Regions from separate parts of the Pseudomonas sp. NPDC090208 genome, predicted to be linked through region 3. Evidence: riboswitches for the same ligand, from Rfam matches in the RefSeq annotation. Region 3 holds a riboswitch; each other region holds the start of a gene.
The links. A riboswitch is a leader RNA that binds a small molecule or an ion and turns the genes downstream of it on or off. The one in region 3 is predicted to bind cobalamin.
Positions count from the first base shown of each region.

Region 1 (7,397 bases), on a different contig from region 3:
CACCATGGAGCGATAAGCCGAATAACACGACACCGCGCTGACCGACATGCCCACGGCAAACAGCAGCACCAGGGTTTGGGTCAGAAGATCGCCGCCGCTCATCAGCGCCACCGCGCCGCCACCCCAGATCGACGCCGACAACACCAGCGTCGCCCAGTAAATCGGCTCCCAGCGCTCCGGGGTGCGGGCATCGACGGGGCTGCGGAAATACACCAGCAACATCGCCAGCCGCAGGCAGGTGGAAGCCCCCAGCACGATCAGCCAGCGATACATCACCCCGTGGTCGACCCGGTCAAAGCACAGCCAGCTGAGCATCAATGCGCCCAACAGGCTGCCGAACACGGAAAAAAAGCTCTGGCGAAACAACAGGTGCATGCGATCGCTGCGCACCTGGGCCCGTATCAGGACATCACGCTCGTGTTGAATCTCAAGGACGTCCATTCGATCCGCCTGCTTTGTGTCACCGTGACAACGCGCGATTGTGGCATCGTGCTATGACGGTATACAACACAGGCAACTATAAACCGCGTTTATTTGGCATTGCGCCCTGCCCGATCAACGTGCCAGGTCAAAACGACGGGCGCCGGCAGCGGCATCACGGGCCAGGCTGAGCGCATATACCCGGCTGCTTTCGCTCATTCGATAGCTGACCTGGCCCTGCGCCGTCGGCGCGACCACGAGCAGCGAGGCGGCCACCAACCGTTCCAGAACCTCGACCTGCAGCGGCTGTTCCGGAGTGTCCTGCCCCACCGCTCGCAGCGCATCGTCGAGGCTGAAGCCGCCATCGAACGCTGCCAGTTGAACGAACACCCGCCGTGCGTCCTCTGCAATCAAGCCGTGACTCCAGTCCAGCGACGCCCGCAGGCTCCGTTGCCTGGCCGGCGCAGTACGGCGCCCCTGCCAGTCGAGACTCGCGACATCGCCCAATAATTCGGCCAGGCGCTGCAAGCCGAGGGTGCCGACCCGACGAGCAGCGATATTGATGGCCAGCGGCAGCCCTTCCAGGCGTCGGCAGATGTCGCCGATCAAGGCCACAGACGCATCATCCAGCACCAGATCGCTGCCCGTGCTTTGCGCCTGTTCGACAAACAGGCGCAGCGCCGGATACGCCAGCGCCTGTTCCGTGTCGACGTGGCCCGGAGAGCAGGCCAATGGCGGCAACGGGTAGACCCACTCACCCTCACTGCGCAGCGCTTCACGGCTGGTCAGCAGCAGGTGCAGCTCGGGGCAGGCGCCGATCAGTTGCTCACTCAACGCGGCAACGGCGTCGGCCAGATGCTCGCAGTTGTCGAGAATCAACAGGCTGCGGTGGCCGGCAAAATAGCCTGCGAGGGCAACGCAGGGATCGCCTTTGGGTTCGGCCAGGTCGAGCAATCGGCACAGGGTCCGGGGTAACCGCGCGCCCTCGCCTGCCACCACCGTCAGATCGAGATAATGCACGCGGCGCTCGAACGTCCAGAACGCCTCATGCCCAACAGCGACCGCCACACAGGATTTGCCACTGCCGCCCGGCCCGACAATCGACAGCAGGCGGCGCTGGTTCAGACTCGCGCCAAGGCTGGCGACAACCTGTTCACGCCCTGACAGTCGCACCGGCATCGGCGGCAACCCGCACTGCACCGGCCCCGCTGCTGTCGCGGCGCCCTCTCCAGCTGTCGGCGCCACGCGACGCCGGCTGACCCGGGCCACGAAGCAATAGCCGCGGCCCGGAATGTTGCTGACGTAATGCCCGCCGTCGACCGCATTGCCCAAGGCCTTGCGCAGGCTGGCGATGTTGACTCGCAGGTTGCTGTCATCCACCGCGCCGTCGCGCCAGGTCCGCGCAATCAGGGTTCGTTTGTCGACCACCTCGCCGGCGTGCTCGGCCAGCGAGATCAACAAATCCAAGGCGCGATTGCCCAAGGCAAACGGCTGGCCGTTCTTTTCCAGCCGACGCGTGCCCGGGTACAGCCGGAACGGGCCGAACTCCAGGACTTCATCGAACCGACAATTGCGGGCATCGCTCAACGGCGGCCTCCGTTTCCATGGAAAGACATTGAAAAGGGTCTGCGCCAATCAGCGCAGGGTGTAACCACCGTCGACGACGATGTCCTGACCATGGATGCTGCGCGCGGCGCTGGAGAGCATGAACAGGATCACATCGACCACCGCCGCCGGTTCCAGAAAGCGGCCATCGAGCAGACGCGCGTTGACCGCCTGGGCCACAGCATCCAGTTGCTCGCCGGGCAGGCCGAGCGATCCCCAGATCGGCGTTGCGGTCGGGCCCGGCGACACCACGTTGACCCGCACACCGGCGCCGGCCAGTTCCACTGCCAGCGTGCGGGCGTGGGCGCTGAGGGCAGCTTTCGACGCGATGTAACCGGCCAGCCCCGGAAAAGCCAGTGCCGAGAGGAAGGTGCCGATGAACACCACTGACGCCGGAGCGACCAACTGGCTGCGCAACGCGGCCAGGGTGTTCAGCGCACCCTCGCCGTTGACCGTCCAGTTGCGCTGAAAGCCGGTGGAATCCAGACCGTCGGCCAATAACGCCACGCCCGCGTTGGGCACCAGATAATCCAGCGGTCCGAGGGTTTTCGTGTAGTCGGCCAGACGCTGCAGATCCTCGGCGTCGGTCACGTCTCCCGGCAGGTAATGCAGGCGTTCGTCGTAACGGCCTTTCAGTGCTTCAAGCCCACCGGCACGGCGCGCCATCGCCACCACATAGGCGCCGCTGTCGAGCAGGCGCTCGGTGAGAACCAGACCGATGCCGGAGCTGGCCCCGGTGACCACGGCCAGACGATCGTTGAATTCACTGTTCATATCGCGTTCTTCCTGAGGGCTGAGACAGAAAAGGCATTCCCCGGGGGTGGTTTCAGGATTCGTGCCATGTCTTAAAACTCAGAAAAACAAGGGGTTGGGCGAGATTGCGGTTAATTTGACTCACGATGATCTGCGGTCATAAAGACTCTGCGGGGTCGTTATGACTACGTGGGCCAGCCTGGCGAGGCGGCGTTGCCTGACCGGACGCTTTCGCGGGCAAGCCCGCTCCCACAAAGGCGTTGGTGATATTGGCGTAGCAGTCCGGCTTGCCGGCGGTGACATGCCAGGCCCCCACCGCTGGCAAGCCATGCTGCTACAGGTTTTGGATTGCTCACCCGTCAGGCGGCAAACACAGCATTTTGTGGGAGGGAGCCCTGCTCGCGAAGGCGGTGGGTCAGTCAACACAGCATTGACCGGGATGACGCTTTCGCGAGCGGGGCTCCCTCCCACGGGTTATGTGTCGTTCAGATGATTTCTGCATGACACCAGCCCCTGTAGCAGTCCGGCTTGCCGGCGGTGACATGCTTGAGATCGCCAACACCGGCGCTGCGGGTTCACCGTCGTCGAATTCGCCTCCACAGATCGAATCGTTTAGTATCCCCGCCGCCGGTTTCCACACGGAATTAATAGGGAATCCACGGGCCAGCGGCATCGGCTCAAACGGAACTGTCCCCGCAACTGTAGGCGCCGAGCCTGCTCCACGATTGCCACTGGGTTGATCCCGGGAAGGCCGGAGCATGGCGATGAAGCGTCAGTCAGGAGACCTGCCGGCAAGCGTCAATCATCCACCGGCGGGGTGTCCGGGAAGGACATCCGTCTGCGCCGCGTGCGCGATCTGCCCTTGCCCTGCGTTTTTTGCAGCAAGTCGGGATGTGCTTTCCAGTGCCTGCCTCACCGGCCAACGGGTTTACTGGAGATCACCTTTCATGTCGCTGCGCCGCCTTGCTTCCCTGCTTCTCGCCCTGCCCCTGTCCGGCGCGGCATTCGCCGACTCGACGCACTATCCCTTGCACCTCGACAACTGCGGCATGCCGCTGACCTTCGCCAAGGCGCCCGAGAAAACCGTGACCATCGGCCAGGCCGCCAGCGAAATCCTCTATGCCCTCGGCCTGGGCGAGCACATGGTCGGTACCTCGCTGTGGTTCAACCCGGTACTGCCACCGTTCAAGGCGGCCAACGACAAGGTCGAACGCCTGGCCGACAACGCGCCGAGTTTCGAATCGGTGATCGGCAAACGTCCCGATCTGGTGCCGGTGCAGTTCGAATGGATGGTCGGCCCCCAAGGTGCGGTCGCCACCCGCGAGCAGTTCCAAGACCTGAAAATCCCGACCTACATCCTGCCGTCCGACTGCGAAGGCAAGGACAATCTCGTCGGCGCCGACGGCACGCGGCTGCAGGCTTTCCGCATCGACACGCTGTACAAGGGCATCGCCCAACTGGCGGAAATCTTCGACGTGCAGGACCGCGGCCAACAACTGATCGACGGCTACCGGGCACGTCTGACCAAGGCTGTCGAGCAGGCAAAAGCCCATGACGACAAGCACCCGTCGGTGGTGTTCTGGTTCTCCAGCGCCGACCTCAAGGTCGATCCGTACGTGGCCGGACGCAAAGGCATTCCCAACTTCATGCTCGATACCCTGGGCATGCGCAACGTCGTCGACTCCGATGAGGAATGGCCGACCGTGGGTTGGGAAACCATCGCCAGGGCCAACCCGGACATCATTGTCATCGCGCGAATGGACCGCCGCCGCTTCCCGGCGGATGACCATGAGAAGAAGCTGGCGTTTCTCAAGTCCGACCCGGTCACCCGCAACATGGACGCGGTGAAAAACAATCGCATCGTGATCATGGACGCCAATGCCATGGAGTCCGGCGTACGTCTGTTCGACGGCATCGAACAACTGGCCCAGGCCACCGCCGGGCAATGAGTCGCGAGCGCTTGCAACGCCTGCTCGGTCATGGTCTGTGGGTCGGCATCGTGTTGATGCTGGCGATCATTGCCGGGGTCGCCATCGGTGAAACCACCATCGGCCTGCCAACGATTTTCCAGGTGCTGGCGAACAAATTGTGGGCGGCGGGTTATCCGCTCGATCCCATCGACGAGGGCATTGTCTGGAACTATCGGCTGACCCGCGCCATTGTCGCGGCAGCCTGCGGTGCCGGGTTGGCGGTGGCCGGCGTGGTGTTGCAGTCGCTGTTGCGCAACCCGCTGGCCGACCCTTACCTGTTGGGGATTTCTGCAGGCGCGTCGACCGGCGCGGTGCTGGTGGCGATCATCGGCTTCGGCGCAGGAGCTCTGTCACTGTCGGCCGGTGCCTTTATCGGGGCGATGGCGGCGTTTGCTCTGGTCGCCCTGCTCGCCCGTTCCTCTCAAGGACAGAACAGCGCCGGACAGATCATCCTCGCCGGAATCGCCGGATCGCAGTTGTTCAATGCGCTGACAGCATTTCTCATCACCAAATCCGCCAGCGCCGAACAGGCACGCGGCATCATGTTCTGGCTGCTGGGCAACCTCAGCGGCGTGCGCTGGTCGTCGGTATGGCTGAGCGTGCCAGTGGTGCTGGCCGGGCTGCTGGTCTGTGTCTGGTATCGCCGGGCGCTGGATGCCTTCACCTTCGGCGCCGATTCGGCGGCCTCGCTGGGGGTGCCGGTGCGCCGGGTGCAGGTGATCCTGATCGCCAGCGCAGCGCTGGTCACGGCGGTACTGGTGTCGATCGTCGGCTCCATCGGTTTCGTCGGGCTGGTGATTCCCCACGCGGTGCGCATGATCGCCGGGGTCCGCCACAGCCGCCTGCTGCCCCTCAGCGCCTTGAGCGGCGCGCTGTTTCTGATCGCTGCCGATGTGCTGTCGCGCACGTTGATCAAGGGTCAGGTGTTGCCGATCGGCGTGATCACCGCGCTGGTCGGAGCGCCGGTGTTTGCCTTGATCCTGATCCGTGGGAGCCGCAGCCGATGAACGCGTTCAACGGGCAGACCTGTGCCTTGCAAGGCCAGCGTTTGAGTTATGCGATCAAGGGTTCGCCGTTGCTCAGCGAGGTGAACCTGAGTATTCATACCGGCGAAAACCTCGGCATCGTCGGCCCCAACGGCTCCGGTAAATCGACCCTGCTGCGGTTGCTGGCCGGGCTGCTGAAGCCTACGGCGGGCGAGGTTCGTCTGGGCGATCAAGCGCTGTCGAGCCTGAAGCGTCGCGACATCGCCCGGCAACTGGCGCTGGTGGAGCAACACGCGGAAACCGGCGATGCGATCAGCCTGTTGCAGGCCGTGGAGCTGGGGCGCACGCCGTGGCTGTCGGCGCTGACGCCGTGGAGCGAGGAAGACCGCCGCATCGTCGCTCAGGCCATCGCCGATGTCGGCCTGGAGCATTTGACCCATCGGGCCTGGCACACGCTGTCCGGTGGCGAGCGCCAGCGCGGCCACATCGCCCGCGCCCTGGCGCAGCGGCCGCAGATGCTGTTGCTGGATGAGCCGACCAATCATCTGGATATTCAGCAGCAATTGTCGATTCTGCGGTTGGTTCACGGCTTGCCGGTGACGACGGTGATTGCCTTGCATGATCTCAATCAGGCGTTGGGGTGTGATCGTCTGGCGGTGATGGACAGCGGGCGTCTGGTGGCGCTGGGCCCGCCCGCCGAGGTGCTGACGCCGGAGCGGTTGCGTGAGACGTTCGGGGTGTCGGGCCACTGGTTGACGGATCCGCTGGATGGATCGCGGTGGTTGCGGTTGAGGGCGCTGTAATCGGCTCCGGTATTGCGTCCTGAACGCTGCGCCACCTGTAGGAGCTGGCTTGCCCTGCGACCGGCGACGCAGTCGTCGTAAAACCTGTGCACTCGGTGTGTCTGACGGATCGCATGGTCTGCTAACGCAGCCCTGTTTCGCCTGACGGCGAGTTACGCGGACCTTTGTAGGAGCTGGCTTGTCCTGCGACCGGCGACGAAGTCGTCGTAAAACCGGTGCATGCGGTGTGTCTGATAGATTGCTGGTCTGCTAACGCAGCCTTGTTTCGCCTGGCGGCGAGTTACTTGGAAAAGCCCCAAGTAACCAAGGGCTCTTTACCCCGCCATACGGCACCTCGCTAATGCTCGGTGTTCCCTCACTCCGGCAATGCTCCGTGGGCCCGCCGCGAATGGGCCATCCATGGCCCACGCGGCTCTCGCGGCATCCATGCCGCTCGGCCCACTACGCATCGCCTGCGTTCGGCCTTCTGGAACGGGGCCCCAGATCAAAATCAAAAGCCAGATCAAAAGCCAGATCAAAAGCCTGCGAAACACAGATTCCTTGTGGGAGCGGGCTTGCCCGCGAAGGCGTCCTCAAGATCGCCACCGCCGGCAAGCCGGACTGCTACGGAGCGGTGTGTGCCATCTGCTTTTGATTCTGGCCGAAGGCCGTGGGAGCGAGGCTCGCCCGCGAAGGCGTCAGGTCAGACAACGCGATGTGGACTGCCCTGCCATCTTCGCGGGCAAGCCCGCTCCCACAGGGTCTGTGGTGGTTCTGCAGATTGTGCTGCCGTGCCCAGATCCCGCAAACACCATCATTTGTGGGAGGGAGCCCTGCTCGCGAATACGGCAAGTCAATCAATGCTGTGGCGGCTGACCCAC
Region 1 is NZ_JBIVCU010000031.1:8,566-15,962, forward strand. It holds gene ACIPL0_RS30160 (GGDEF domain-containing protein) at 1-441, opposite strand, end outside; gene ACIPL0_RS30165 (ATP-binding protein) at 556-2,007, opposite strand; gene ACIPL0_RS30170 (SDR family NAD(P)-dependent oxidoreductase) at 2,056-2,799, opposite strand; cobalamin riboswitch at 3,390-3,586, shown strand; gene ACIPL0_RS30175 (ABC transporter substrate-binding protein) at 3,726-4,727, shown strand; gene ACIPL0_RS30180 (FecCD family ABC transporter permease) at 4,784-5,755, shown strand; gene ACIPL0_RS30185 (ABC transporter ATP-binding protein) at 5,752-6,537, shown strand.
Region 1: it holds a riboswitch for cobalamin, as region 3 does, so the genes downstream of both, ACIPL0_RS30175 (ABC transporter substrate-binding protein) here and cobO (cob(I)yrinic acid a,c-diamide adenosyltransferase) in region 3, are expected to answer to the same signal.

Region 2 (7,397 bases), on a different contig from region 3:
CACGCCGCCGAGCAACGCATGAATCAACGCCGTGCCATCCTGCGGCAGCTCGCCGACCGGATAGCCCTCGGCCTGCAGGGCCTTGAGGATGTTCAGCGCTGCTGCCGGGGTGTCGAGGCCGACACCATTGCCGATACGTCCGTCGCGGGTCGGATAGTTCGCCAGAATCAGCGCCACCCGCTTGTCGGCATTGGCGGTGCGCGCCAGCAACACCCAGCGTCGCGCCAGTTCGGCGACGAAATCCATGCGCTCGGGCTGGGCCCGATAGCAGACCACGTCGGACTGGCTGCGCTCGCTGCGCCAGGCCAGATCCTTGAAGCTGATCGGTCGGCTGATGATGCGCCCGTCGAGTTCCGGCAAGGCGATGTGCATCGCCAGATCCCGCGGGCCGAGGCCCTGCTCGCTGTCCATCCAGCCCGGTTCGTTGTCCTGGGCGCAGATGGCCTGGATCACCGGGATATTTCGACGGAACGGTCGTAAATGCGGCGCCTCCGGACTGGACTGCGCAAAACCGGTGGTGTTGAGGATGATTTCCGTGTCGGTCTGGTCCAGCCAGGCCTGTACCGTGTCGAGGCAGGCCGGCTCTTTCAGGCTTGCCACGGCAATCGGCAACGGGTTCAGGCCCTGAGCCTGCAGGCGCTGACAGAACACGTCGATGAACGCGGTGTTGGCCGCCTGCAAATGCGAGCGATAGAACAACACCGCTGCCACCGGCTGATCGGCTTGCCAGTCAGCCTGCCAGTCGGCCAGTTCGGCACTGGCCTTTTGCGGGTGATAGATCGCCGTGCGCGGCAACGCCTGCGGCTCGCTCCAGGGGTAATCGCGCCCGAGCCAGCGGTTGGCGAGACAATTGAACAATTGCAGGGCGTTGTGTTTGCCGCCCTGTCGCAAGTAATGCCAGAGCCGCTCGCGGTCCTCGACCGGCTCTGTACTGAGGTCACTGAGTTCCGGGTCGGGACGGTCGTCGCCCGGCACCAGAATCAGTTTCACGCCGCCGCCTTTTCTGGAAGCCGCCGTCAGTTCCACCAGCCGCTCGACGCCGTAGCGCCAGTAGCCGATGCCGCCGTGCAGGGAAATCAGGATGACCTTGGCGTGGCGCAGCACCTCGTCGACATACAGGTCGACCGAAGCGTGGTTCTGCACCTGCATCGGGTTGGCCAGACGCAGGCTGGGGTAATCGTCCGGCAACTGCTGCGCGGTTTCCGCCAGCAGCGCCAGATGGGAATCGCCGCTGCACAGGATCACCAGCTCGGCGGGGGTCTGTCCAAGATCGGCAATGCTGTCGTCCGGGACAAAGCCGCCGGGCTGGGTGCGCAGCAGGTGCATGGCTTAGCCTTGCAGCGCGGCGCGCAGTTGGGCTTCGAGCACGGCGGCGTCGAGTTCCTGACCGATCAGCACCAGATGGGTGTCGCGAGGCTCGTCGGCTTTCCACGGACGATCGAAGTGCTTGTCGAAGCGCGTACCGACGCCTTGCAACAGCAGGCGCATCGGCTTGCCCGGAATCGCCGCGAAGCCCTTGACCCGCAGGATACCGTGCTGCACCACCGCCTGAGTCAGGGCATCCAGCAGCAGTGATTCGTCGGCCTGCGGCAGCGTGATGGAGATCGAGTCGAAGGCGTCATGATCGTGGTCGTCGTGATCATCGTCGTCATGGTGCTCGTCGTGGTGAGTCTTGCGCCCGTCGATGTGCAGCTCCGACTCGGCACCCAGCCCCAGCAGGACGTTGATCGGCAACTGGCCTTTGCTGGCCTCGATGACTTTTACCGCCGGCGGCAGCTCTTCAGCGACTTCCGCACGCACGGCGGCCAGCGCTTCAGGCTCGATCATGTCGGTCTTGTTGAGAATCACCAGATCGGCGCTGGCCAGTTGGTCGGCGAACAGCTCATGCAGCGGCGATTCGTGATCCAGGTTCGGATCGAGCTTGCGCTGGGCATCGACCTGATCCGGGAAGGCGGCAAACGTGCCCGCCGCCACGGCCGGGCTGTCGACCACGGTGATCACCGCGTCGACGGTGCAGGCGTTGCGGATTTCCGGCCACTGGAAGGCTTGTACCAGCGGTTTCGGCAAGGCCAGACCGGACGTTTCGATGAGGATGTGGTCCAGATCGCCACGGCGGGCAACCAGTTCGCGCATGACCGGGAAGAACTCTTCCTGCACGGTGCAGCACAGGCAGCCGTTGGCCAGCTCGTAGACGCGGCCGATGGCTTCTTCCTCGGTGCAACCGATGGTGCATTGCTTGAGGATTTCACCGTCGATGCCCAGCTCGCCGAATTCATTGACGATCACCGCGATGCGGCGGCCTTCGGCGTTGTCCAGCATGTGCCGCAACAAGGTGGTCTTACCCGAGCCGAGAAAGCCGGTGACGATGGTGACGGGGAGTTTGGCCAGTGTTTTCATCGTTTGCCCTTGGGCTTGCGGCGGGCAAACGGGACGAGAGCCGCACGACCGTCAGCAAAGAAACGGCTCGCAGCTCGATTCGCCACCGGATCACCCCGCCCGGTTGTAGTGAGAATGCTTGGACGTGACGTCCGCTTCGAGGCAGGTCTCCTGGCTTACGGTGGTCAGTGCGCGTCGAGCGACTGACATCCATCGCGCCTTCCCGCTCGCGCAGTGGCTGTGCAATGAACATGACCGATTACAGTTGCGGGGGCAGCTGCGGCGTGCTCCGGACGGTGTCCGGACCGCATTCCCTTCTTAGCGCCCGTCACGGCCTGTTGGCGGATGGGCGAACCTCAAGTGCGCAAGGCTACGCAGTGACCTTGTGAAGGTCAATGTGAAAACCGTGAAGGACCGCCTGAAGCATTCGCCAACAAGCCGGCCCCACAGGGTTTACGTTTCGCTTTTCTGTAGCAGTCCGGCTTGCTGGCGATGGCGATCCCAAAGACGCCTTCGCGGGCGAGCCATGCTGCTACAGGGCTTGGTGGCGTGCTGAACTTGCCGGACACCCTGAGAAACGGTGGGAGCGAATTTATTCGCGATGGGGTGTTCATGACGATGGTTTTGTATCGCCTGGAAGGTCATCGCGAATGAATTCGCTCCCACAGTGGGTTTTCGCTGGTCCGGGGATGTGGCGGTATCTGACAACCCGCCTTCGCGGGCGAGCCCGCTCCCACAGGGAGTCTGTGTTTCGCCGGCTTTTGATCTGGCCTTTGATTTTGGGGCCCCGTCCCAGAAGGCCGAACGCAGGCGATGCGCAGTGGGCCGAGCGGCATGGATGCCGCGAGAGCCGCGTGGGCCATGGATGGCCCATTCGCGGCGGGCCCACGGAGCATTGCCGGAGTGAGGGTATGCCAAGCATTAGCGAGGCACCGTATGGCGGGGAAGAAAGCCCTTGGTTACTTGGGGCTTTTCCAAGTAACTCGCCGTAGGCGAAACAAGGCTGCGTTAGCAGACTCAGCGGAGTGTCAGACACGCCAAGGACACAGGATTTACGACGACTTCGTCGCCGCTCGCAGGACAAGCCAGCTCCTACATGGGTCTGCGTAACGTGCCGGAGGCGAAACAGGGCTGCGTCAGCAGATCAGCAATACGTCAGACACACCCCCGATTGACGGCCACCCCGCTCCGTGGTCTCCTACACAACTTGTTACGGGTGCCCTTCACAGGGTGAAACGGGAAACCGGTGCATGCAGACCCCTGAGGTCCGCATAAGTCCGGTGCTGCCCCCGCAACGGTAAGCGAGTGAAGAGTCAGATCCACTGTGTCGGCAGCGATATGGGAAGGCGATTCTTGACGGTGCGTGCACAACGCCCCCTCGCAAGCCCGGAGACCGGCCCAGTGACCTTTACATAACAAACCCGCGGTGGGCGGGCGCTGTTGCGTTGACTGCCGACTTTCGTCAGCGGTTTTCCTTGCGCCTTCCCGTTCGCCGATCATTTCGAGGGAAGCGCCATGTCGATCAGCACTACCAGCCCATCCACCGCCAGCACCACCACCAACACCCTGGCCCAGCGCCTGACCTCCGCCGTCAGCGCCATGATCCTCGGTGCCTGCCTGGTCTACTTCGCCGGCTTCTCGCACATCGACGCCGTACACAACGCCGCGCACGACACCCGTCACAGCTCCGCCTTCCCTTGCCACTGAGACCTGCCGTCATGTTCAAGCGAATCGCTCAAACGGCCGGTTTCACCGGACTGCTCGCCGCCCTGCTGCTGACCCTGTTTCAGAGCTTCTCGGTCGCGCCGCTGATCCTGCAGGCGGAAACCTACGAAAAATCCGCACCGGTCGAAGTCCACGAACATGCCGAAGGCGCCATGGCCGGCCATGTCCATGACGAAGAAGCCTGGGAGCCGGAAGACGGTTGGCAGCGCATTCTGTCCACCACCGGCGGCAATCTGGTGGTCGCTGTCGGCTTCTCGCTGATGCTGGCGGCGCTGTACACCCTGCGCGCCCCGCGCAGCATCGGCCAGGGCGCACTGTGGGGCCTGGCGGGCTTCGCCGTGTTCGTCGCCGCGCCGACCATGGGCCTGCCGCCGGAACTGCCGGGCACCGCGGCTGCCGATCTGACCCAACGGCAGATCTGGTGGATCGGCACCGCCGCCTCCACCGCTGTCGGTCTGGCGCTGATCGTGTTCGCCCATAACTGGCTGCTCAAGGCACTGGGCGTGGCGATTCTGGTGGTGCCGCACCTGATCGGCGCACCGCAACCGGCCGTGTATTCGGCACTGGCGCCGGAAGAGCTGGAGCACCAGTTCAAGATCGCCTCCTGGCTGACCAACGCGGCGTTCTGGGTCGCCATGGGCGTGATCAGCGCCTGGCTGTTCCGTCGTCACGACGCCAAACTGACCCAGTCCGAGCTCAATCACGCCGTATGAGTGAAGGTCGCAACCCCATGGTGATCGGCCTGGGCTGCCAGCGTGGCTGCCCGGCGTCGGTGCTGATGGGGTTGATCGATGTCTGTCTGCTGGAACAGCGCGTGCGTCTTTCCGATATCAGCGCCCTCGCCTCCATCGACAGCAAGTCGTCCGAGGCCGGGTTGCTGGAACTGGCCGAACATCTGCGCCTGCCGCTGGTTTTTTTCAGCGCTGCCGAACTGGCACCGTTCGAGACGCAATTGAGCCATCGCTCGCAGGTCGCATTCGACAACACCGGCTGCTACGGTGTTGCCGAAAGCGCGGCGCTGGCGATGGTTTCGCGCTTGTCGGGCGCGCCTGCCAGGCTGATGATCCCGCGCCGCAACAGCTCGCGAGCGACCTTTGCCTTGGCGACAACCCTGTGACGACGCGCTTTGCGTGGGAGCGAATTCATTCGCGAGAGGCCTGCAAGACCACCACCGATGTGTCGTCTGAGCTTTCGCATCGCGAATGAATTCGCTCCCGCCGTTCGCATGGGCGCCTGATCCAGCACCTAATATTCCCCGGAGTTTTCATGACCGTTTTCTTCATTGGCGCAGGCCCCGGTGATCCGGAGCTGATCACCGTCAAAGGCCAACGCCTGATCCGTACCTGCCCGGTGATCATCTATGCCGGATCGCTGGTGCCGGAAGCGGTGCTGGAGGGTCATCAAGCCGTTCAGGTGACCAACAGCGCCGAATTGCACCTGGAACAGATCATCGCCTTGATGAAATCTGCTCATGCAAACGGTCAGGATGTCGCTCGCGTACACTCTGGCGACCCGAGTCTGTATGGCGCCATCGGCGAGCAGATTCGTTGCCTGCGTGAGCTGGGCATTCCTTTCGAAATCATTCCCGGCGTCACCGCCACCGCCGCCTGCGCCGCCCTGCTCGGCACCGAACTGACCCTGCCGGACATTGCCCAGAGCGTGATTCTGACCCGCTATGCCGACAAGAGCCCGATGCCGGAGGGCGAAGCGCTGGCCGATCTGGCGCAGCACAAGACCACCATGGCGATCCACCTGGGGGTCAAGCATCTGGGCAATATCGTCGAAGAACTGACCCCGCATTACGGGGCGGACTGCCCGATTGCGGTGATTCACCGCGCCAGCTGGCCGGATCAGGACTGGGTGGTCGGCACCCTGGCGGATATCGAAGAAAAGGTGCGCAACAAGGGATTCCGGCGTACCGCGCTGATCCTGGTCGGGCGAGTGCTGGGCAATGAGGTGTTCAGCGAGTCGTCGCTGTATCGTGCCAGCCATGCTCATCTGTACCGACGCTGAACCTGTAGGAGCTGGCTTGTCCTGCGAGCGGCTGCGAAGCAGTCGTAAAACCGGCTAGCGTGGTGTTTCAGATAAATCGCGTGCTCCGGTTTTACGACGACTGCGTCGCCGCTCGCAGGGCAAGCCAGCTCCTACAACCGTCGCGGACAGTCAGAACTGTTCGCCCACAAAAAAGCCCCGAACCGGTCGGGGCTTTTTTCATGCAGATGCAAACGCTTAGTAATAGGCGTTTTCTTTCTGCGTGTGGTCGGTGACGTCACGGACGCCGGCCAGCTCGGGAATGCGCTCCAGCAGCGTGCGCTCGATACCTTCCTTGAGGGTCACGTCGGCCTGGCCGCAGCCCTGGCAACCGCCGCCGAATTGCAGCACGGCGATGTTCTTGTCGTCTTCCTCGACCACATCGATCAAGGTGACCTGACCGCCGTGGCTGGCCAGACCCGGGTTGATCTCGGTTTGCAGGTAGTAGTTGATGCGCTCGTTGATCGGGCTGTCGGCATTGACCATCGGCACTTTGGCGTTTGGTGCCTTGATGGTCAGCTGACCACCCATGCGGTCGGTGGCGTAGTCGACCACGGCATCTTCCAGGAACGCTTCGCTGAACGAATCGATCCAGGCAGTGAAGTTCTTCAGGCCGATGGCCTTGTCTTCAGGTTTCTCTTCACCCGGCTTGCAGTAAGCGATGCAGGTTTCAGCGTATTGGGTGCCAGGCTGGGTAATAAACACGCGGATGCCGATGCCCGGAGTGTTCTGCTTTTGCAGCAGATCGGCCAGGTAGTCGTGGGCGGCATCGGTAATAGTTATAGCGGTCATGAAAGTTCCTCGCAGACGTGGGGCGGAGTTTACGCCAATCAACCGCACCTTACAAAGCCCTAGTATTTTGGTCGGATAAAGGTTTCAGGAGAGCACAGCATCCTTGACCGCCCGGCGGCTGTCCAGCCAGCCCTTCATGCGTCGGTACAGGCCCTTCTCGATCCACTCGTAACTCAGCCACGCCCCCAGCGCGATCACCGGCACGCACACGGCGAACACCGCATATGGGTTCAGGCCATAGCGCTCGGCCATCAGCCAGCCACCATACAACACCAGCACATGCAGCAGGTACACCGAGTAGGAACAGTCGCCCATGGTCTTGAGCAGGCGGCTGCCGCGCAGGTACGGCTCCAGCGAAATGCAGGCCACCACGATCACCGCGCTCGGCAGGCCCCAGTTGAGCAGGCGTGGCGCAGGCACCAGTTGCTTGATGGTCAGCAGTGCCCCGGCAATCGCCAGCAGCGGCAGCCACA
Region 2 is NZ_JBIVCU010000016.1:119,405-126,801, forward strand. It holds gene cobN (cobaltochelatase subunit CobN) at 1-1,326, opposite strand, end outside; gene cobW (cobalamin biosynthesis protein CobW) at 1,330-2,397, opposite strand; cobalamin riboswitch at 2,520-2,750, opposite strand; cobalamin riboswitch at 3,574-3,793, shown strand; gene ACIPL0_RS23920 (CbtB-domain containing protein) at 3,892-4,083, shown strand; gene ACIPL0_RS23925 (CbtA family protein) at 4,095-4,814, shown strand; gene ACIPL0_RS23930 (cobalamin biosynthesis protein) at 4,811-5,218, shown strand; gene cobM (precorrin-4 C(11)-methyltransferase) at 5,368-6,114, shown strand; gene nfuA (Fe-S biogenesis protein NfuA) at 6,331-6,924, opposite strand; gene ACIPL0_RS23945 (acyltransferase family protein) at 7,009-7,397, opposite strand, start outside.
Region 2: it holds a riboswitch for cobalamin, as region 3 does, so the genes downstream of both, ACIPL0_RS23920 (CbtB-domain containing protein) here and cobO (cob(I)yrinic acid a,c-diamide adenosyltransferase) in region 3, are expected to answer to the same signal.

Region 3 (7,397 bases):
TAAAGCTCGCTGGCCCGTGGTGTAACCAGCCACTGAAACAGTGCACAGCCGCCCTGCGGGGCAAAGCCGTGACGAGTCAACAACTCGACCAGTCGCTGACTGGCCTGCCCGGTGCGCTCGATTTGCCGGCGGTGACCTTCGATATCGCTCAGGCACGCCTGACCGAGAATCCGCGTCGGTCCGCTGACCGACCACGGGCCAATCTGTTTTGCCAGCACCTTGAGAAAACGCGATTCGGCCAGCACAAAGCCCAGGCGCACGCCGGCCAGGCCAAAGAACTTGCCGAACGAACGCAGGACAATCAGTCCGGGGCGCTGGGTTTCTGCCGCCAGGCTCAACTCCGGGGTGTTGTCCATGAACGCTTCGTCGACCACCAGCCAGCCGCCGCGCTGGGCCAGCCGCCAGTGCCATTCCAGCAGACGCTCGGGTGTCAGGCTCAGGCCGGTCGGGTTGTTCGGGTTGACCACCACCAGCACGTCGAGCACATCGATAAAACGCTCGACCTCGTGCTCAAGCACCTCACGTACCAGAAAACCGTTGCTGCGCCAGGCCTCGGCGTGTTCGGCATAGCACGGCGACAACACGCCGACCTTACCGGCCTGACGCAAGCGCGGCAGTGCCTGAATCGCGGCTTGCGAGCCGGCCACCGGCAGCAGATCGGGCGCACCGTAATAGGCGCGGGCGGCACTTTCCAGGCCGTCGTCGGTTTCCGGCAAGCGCGCCCAGGCCGCCTCCGGGATCGGCGGAATCGGCCAGGACCACGGTGAGATGCCACTGGACAGGTCGAGCCAGTCGCCCGCCGCGATACCGTATTTCGCTACCGCACCCCGCAGCCGCCCGCCGTGTTCAAGCATAGAATTCAGTCCCCAGACAGAGGATCAGCAGCCACAGCCAGACGCCGCGCTGCACCAGTTGCCAGCCACGATCGATGGAACCGGCGTCGGCCGGTACACCCTCACCCAGTTGCGCACGTTCGTGCAGCTCGCCGTGATAGATCGCCGAGCCACCCAATTCAACGCCCAGCGCACCAGCACCGGCAGCCATCACCGGCCCGGCGTTGGGGCTGTCCCATTTCGGCGCCTGAGTGCGCCAGCAACGCAGCGCCAGTCGGGTCTTGCCGAGCAGTGCGTAGGTCAATGCCACCAGGCGGGCCGGAATGTAGTTCAGCAGGTCGTCGATTTTCGCTGCCGCCCAGCCGAAACGCTCGAAACGCTCGTTGCGATAGCCCCACATGGCGTCCAGCGTATTGCTCAGGCGATACAGCACCACGCCGGGCGCACCGAGCACGGCAAACCAGAAGATCGCCGCGAACACCGCGTCGCTGCCGTTTTCCAGCACCGACTCGGTGGCGGCACGGGCGACCTGAGTGGCGTCCAGCTCCGAGGTCTGGCGGCTGACCAGATAACCCACGCGGCGGCGGGCTTCTTCAAGATCATCGCCACGCAACGCGCGCGCCACCGGCTCGACATGTTCGCCGAGGCTGCGCAGCCCCAGCGCGCAGTACAGCGCCAGCACCTCCACCAGCCAGCCGATCCAAGGCAGCCAGCTCAATGCGGTGGCCAGCAGGGTCAGCGGAATCACCGCAATAAACCAGGCGGTCACGCCATGGCTGCGCCAGCCTCGGCCGCCGGCATTGAAACGTTGCTCGATGCGCTCGGCGAACCTGCCGAACGCCACCAGCGGGTGGTTTCGTTTTGGCTCGCCAAGCAGCGCATCCAGCGCAACCCCGGCGACACTCAATAACGCCACACTCATGAATTCACTCCCCATGTGTTCTCGTACAGCAGTTCCTGTAGCGGGCGCTCCTGCGCCCAGCCTTCCAGTACCAGCATCGGCGCCGGATAGAATTCCTTGACCGGCCCCAGGCAGAGTACCGCCAGGGGCTTTGAACCGGCTGGCATCTTCAGCAGGTCGGCCAGCGCCTGAGGTTCGAACAGCGACACCCAGCCCATGCCCAGCCCTTCGGCCCGGGCCGCCAGCCAGAGATTCTGGATCGCGCAGGACAGCGACGCCATGTCCATCTCCGGCAAGGTGCGTCGGCCAAAGATGTGTTTTTCCCGATCGTCCATCAGCGCGGCAACCAGCACCTCGGCACAGTCGTTGATACCTTCGACCTTGAGTTTCATGAAGTCATCGGAGCGTTCGCCCAACGCCTCGGCAGTGCGCACCCGTTCGGCCTCGACCAGTGCCTGGATCTGCCCACGCAAGGCGCGGTCGCTGATGCGGATGAAACGCCATGGCTGCATCAGGCCGACACTCGGCGCGTGATGGGCCGCCGCCAGCAAACGTGCGAGCAATTCGGGTGCCACCGTGCCGCCGCTGAAGTGACGCATGTCCCGCCGCTCGGCAATCGCCCGGTACACCGCCGCGCGTTCGGCGTCGTTGAAGGCGTGGTCAGTCATGACAAGCCTCCATTTGCCAGATGAGCAGGTTCGGCTGTGGGAGCGAATTCATTCGCGAGAGGTCCGCACGGTCGATACAGCTGCATTCGATACAGCCGCATTGCCTGGCATGCCTCATCGCGAATGAATTCGCTCCCACAAGGTTTCGCTGCGAACGTCATGGCTTCAACAGCGCCGCCATCGCCCGGGGGTTCGACGGGAAATAGAAATGCACGTACGAGGCCGTCATCCGCCCCTGCCGATACACCGCCTCGGCGCCGCGCCCGCCGTTGGGACTGACACCCCGGGCAATCGGCGTCCATTCGGTGCTGGTCAGGGAATGGTGATAGGTATGCCCGCGCAGCGTGCCTTCCGGCAACTCCACCGCCTGCAACGCCAGTGCCGCCAGACGCTTCTGCATCACCGCTTCGCCGTCGAGCAGGCCGACCAGTTCGGCGCGCTGCCCATCGACATCGGTCAGCGCATCGAGCAGGTACAACATGCCGCCACACTCGGCCAGCAACGGCTTGCCTGCGGCGTGGTGAGCACGGATGGCGTCGAGCATCGAGGTGTTCTGCGCCAGGGTCCGGTGATGCAACTCGGGATAACCTCCGGGCAGGTACAGGCTGTCGGCCGGTGGCAGTTCGCGGTCGCGGATCGGCGAGAAAAAGCTCAGCTCGGCGCCCATGTTGCGCAACAGGTCGAGGCTGGCGCCGTAGGTGAAGGCGAAGGCTTCATCATGGGCCACGGCAATGCGCACCCCGGCCAGCAAAGGCTCGGGGGTCACAAAATCGGGCGCCGCGAAAGTCACCGCTGGCGGCAAGGTCGCGTCGCAGGTGCTGGCCAGCGCCTCCGCAGCGGCGTCCAGACGCACATCCAGATCGTTCAGCTCGCTGGCTTGCACCAGGCCCAGGTGGCGGCTCGGCAGTTCGATACCGGTGTCCCGCGACAGCGCGCCATACCAGCGCAATCCTTCGGTCAGGCTGCCTTCCAGCAACTGCGCGTGGCGCACGGTGCCGACGCGGTTGGCCAGTACACCGGCAAACGGCAGGTCTGCCTGATAGCGCGCCAGTCCTAACGCCAGGGCGCCGAAGGTCTGGGCCATGGCCGTGCCGTCGATCACCGCCAGCACCGGCACACCGAAATGCCGGGCCAGATCGGCGCTGGACGGTGTGCCGTCGAACAGGCCCATCACCCCTTCGATGAGGATCAGGTCAGCTTCAGCGGCCGCTTCCCACAGCAGCCGACGGCTTTCTTCCGCGCCGACCATCCACATGTCCAACTGGTACACCGGATGGCCGCTGGCCCGTTCGAGAATCATCGGATCGAGAAAATCCGGCCCGCACTTGAAGACGCGGACCTTGCGCCCCAGATTGCGGTGCAGGCGCGCCAGCGCGGCGGTCACGGTGGTCTTGCCCTGACCGGACGCCGGCGCGGCGATCAACACCGCGGGACACTGTCTGGGCTCGCTCACAGTTCGATGCCTTTCTGTGCCTTGATACCGGCCTGAAACGCGTGCTTGACCATGGCGATTTCCGACACGGTGTCGGACAGGTCAATGAGTTCCTGTTTCGCGCCACGCCCGGTGATCACCACATGTTGCATCGGCGGACGGGCCTGCAGGTCGCTGAGCACCTGATCCAGATCGAGATAGCCATGCTTGAGGGCGATGTTCAGTTCATCGAGGATCACCAGACTGACGCCCGGGTCCTGCAGCAATTGCCGGGTCACCCCCCAGGCGGCTTCGGCAGCAGCGATGTCGCGCTGACGGTCCTGGGTTTCCCAGGTGAAACCTTCGCCCATGACGTGGTAGCGCACCTGCTCGGGGAAACGGCGGAAAAACAGTTCTTCGCCGGTCGCGTTGCGGCCCTTGATGAACTGCACCACGCCGCACTGCATGCCGTGGCCCATCGCCCGGGCGAGCATGCCGAAGGCGGAGCTGCTCTTGCCTTTGCCGTTGCCGGTCAATACCAGCAACAGGCCGCATTCATTGGGTGCGCTGGCAATGCGCTCGTCGATCACGGCCTTTTTGCGCAGCATGCGCGCCAGGTGGCGTTCGTCACGTTCGGTGGATTCGCTCATCTCAGCTCTCCGCTTGAGGGCAGGTGTGGCACACGGCAGACGCGGGCAAAGACTGACAGCAGGCGCCGGACAAGGCCGGGCCCGCGCAGAGCATCGCCCTCCGTGATGCTGTTCGGATGGATCAGGCCGGTCTCCGGACTCATGAGCGACGTGCGACTTTCGCGCGAGCCACGCGCCTTCCCATGTCCGAAAACACAGTGGCACCGTGCGTGGCCTTGACTCATTTACCGTTGCGGAGGCAGTGCCGGGATGGTGCAGCGAGTCACGCACCGGCTTCCCTGTTTCACCCCGACTGGCGGGGCACCTGAAACAATCGGCGAAGGTTAGAGGGTTGACCCCGGAGCGTCAATCGAACCCGTGATTCGGTTCAGCCATTGAACCCCCGACAGCGCCTGCACCTCTATTCATAAAGACGCCGTCGACTGGTGGCGACGAAATGGAGATCGACCATGCTCACGCTCAGACCCCAGGTTGTCGTTGTGTTGTTGCTCGCCGCCGGCCTTGCCGCCTGCGGCGAATCTTCCCGGCTGCAGGTCGCGGACGGCATGGGGCCGTCGCCGCAGCTGCCGGAACCGAACAAGACGCTGTTTCCAACGGTGAACATCGCCCCGGCAGTCGGCTGGCCGACAGGCGCGAAACCGACGGCAGCGCCGGGCACCCAGGTTGCCGCCTTCGCCAAGAACCTTGATCACCCGCGCTGGCTCTACGTGCTGCCCAACGGCGACGTGCTGGTGGCGGAAACCAACGCCCCGCCCAAACCCGATGACGGCAAGGGCATTCGTGGCTGGGTCATGAAGAAAGTCATGGGCCGCGCCGGGGCCGGCGTGCCGAGCGCCAACCGCATCACCCTGCTGCGCGACAAGGACCATGACGGCGTCGCCGAAACCCGTACGGTGTTCATCGACCATCTGAATTCGCCATTCGGCATGGCCCTGGTGGGCAACAATTTCTATGTCGCCGACACCGACCGCCTGCTGCGTTTCAACTACGAACCCGGCGCCACCTCGATCAAGGGCGAGCCGCTGAAGGTGACTGACCTGCCCGGCGGCACACTGAATCACCACTGGACCAAGAACGTCATCGCCAGTCCTGATGGCAGCAAGCTGTATGTCACCGTCGGCTCCAACAGCAACGTCGGTGAAAACGGTCTGGACGCGGAAAAAGGCCGGGCGGCGATCTGGGAAGTGGACGCTGCCACCGGCAATCACCGGATATTCGCCTCCGGCCTGCGCAACCCCAACGGCATGGATTGGGACCCGCACACCGGCAAGCTGTGGACGGCGGTCAACGAGCGTGACGAAATCGGCAGCGACCTGGTGCCCGATTACGTGACCTCGGTGCAAGACGGCGCCTTTTATGGCTGGCCGTTCAGTTATTACGGCCAGCATGTCGATGTGCGGGTGTCGCCACAGAATCCTGAGCTGGTGCAGAAAGCCATCGCCCCGGACTTCGCGGTCGGCCCGCACACTGCGTCACTGGGATTGGCGTTCGCCGATGGCAAGTCGCTGCCGGCGCCGTTCAACGAAGGTTTGTTCGTCGGCCAGCACGGCTCGTGGAACCGCAAACCCCACAGCGGCTACAAGGTGCTGTTCGTACCGTTCAAGGACGGCAAGCCGAGCGGCACCCCGGTGGATCTGCTGACCGGCTTCCTCAACGCCGACGAAAAAGCCCAGGGCCGCCCGGTGGGGGTGGTCAACGACAACAAAGGCGGCGTGCTGGTGGCCGACGATGTCGGCAATGTGATCTGGCGGGTAACAGCGGCGCGGACGGTGCAGGCGAGCAATACAGCCCAATGACGCGGCGCCTCGCACATGCGGCGCCTGTGCAATGGGCGCCGCGCGCCCTGTAGGAGCTGGCTTGCCCTGCGACCTGCCGGGAACCGGCAGTAAATCCTGACGACTATGCATTCCTGACACACCGCGCTTGCCGGATTTACGACGACTTCGTCGCCGGTCGCAGGACAAGCCAGCTCCTACATCGACCGTGTCACAAGCCAGCTCCTACATCGACCGCGACACAAGCCAGTCCCCCGAAATAGCCTTATTGCCGCGCCAGATTCGACGGCTGGATCACTCGCTTGGCGTTCAGCCAGGCTTTCTGCCAATAGGGCTTGTCGAGGCTGTCCAGCTTGACCGTGCCGCCAGTGGCCGGGGCATGGACGAAGCGGCCTTCGCCGACATAGATACCGGCATGGCTGACGTTGGAGCCGCCGTTGGTGGCGAAGAACACCAGATCACCGGTCTGCAACTCGCTGCGATCGATGTCCGGACCGCGCAGGTTGATCATCTCGCGGGTCGAGCGCGGCAAGGTAATGCCTGCGGCGCCCTGATACACGTAGCCGATCAGACCACTGCAATCGAAACCGGAATCCGGCGTGTTGCCGCCCCAGCGATAGGGCGTGCCGACCAGCCCGATGGCACGCAGCAGTACGTCATCGGCGAGCGGAGAAGAAAACTGGGAGGGAGCAGATACCACAGGCCGGGAAACGACCTTGGGTGGGGATGGCGGTGGATTACTGGAACAGGCGGCCAGCAATACAGCCAGAGAAGCAACAGCCAGGCGTACCGTAATCGACATAAACACAACAACCTTTGAGGATGCGGCTTACTCTGCCGGGAGCCGAAGCAACGTGCAATCGGGGTTTCCCCGGTTGCACGCTTTAATATCAACGATGTGGACGCGGGTGTTTAAGTGTAGTCGAGGACATCGCGGTCGTGGTTTCTGGCCCTTTGCCGGGTGCCATGGCCAGCGCGCGCTTGGCTTCGATGAACGTACGGGCCCAGTAGGCGTCGTCGAGACTGTCGACACGCACACCACCGCTGCGGCGGCTGCTGGAATGGATGAACTGGTCATCGCCCAGATAGATGCCGGCATGGCTGACGCGACCACGGCCTGCGGTGCTGAAGAACAGCAGGTCACCTGGCTTGAGGTCGT
Region 3 is NZ_JBIVCU010000010.1:56,111-63,507, reverse strand. It holds gene cobD (threonine-phosphate decarboxylase CobD) at 1-854, opposite strand, end outside; gene cbiB (adenosylcobinamide-phosphate synthase CbiB) at 847-1,755, opposite strand; gene bluB (5,6-dimethylbenzimidazole synthase) at 1,752-2,402, opposite strand; gene ACIPL0_RS17520 (cobyrinate a,c-diamide synthase) at 2,560-3,855, opposite strand; gene cobO (cob(I)yrinic acid a,c-diamide adenosyltransferase) at 3,852-4,463, opposite strand; cobalamin riboswitch at 4,570-4,786, opposite strand; gene ACIPL0_RS17510 (PQQ-dependent sugar dehydrogenase) at 4,913-6,259, shown strand; gene ACIPL0_RS17505 (C40 family peptidase) at 6,504-7,040, opposite strand; gene ACIPL0_RS17500 (C40 family peptidase) at 7,129-7,397, opposite strand, start outside.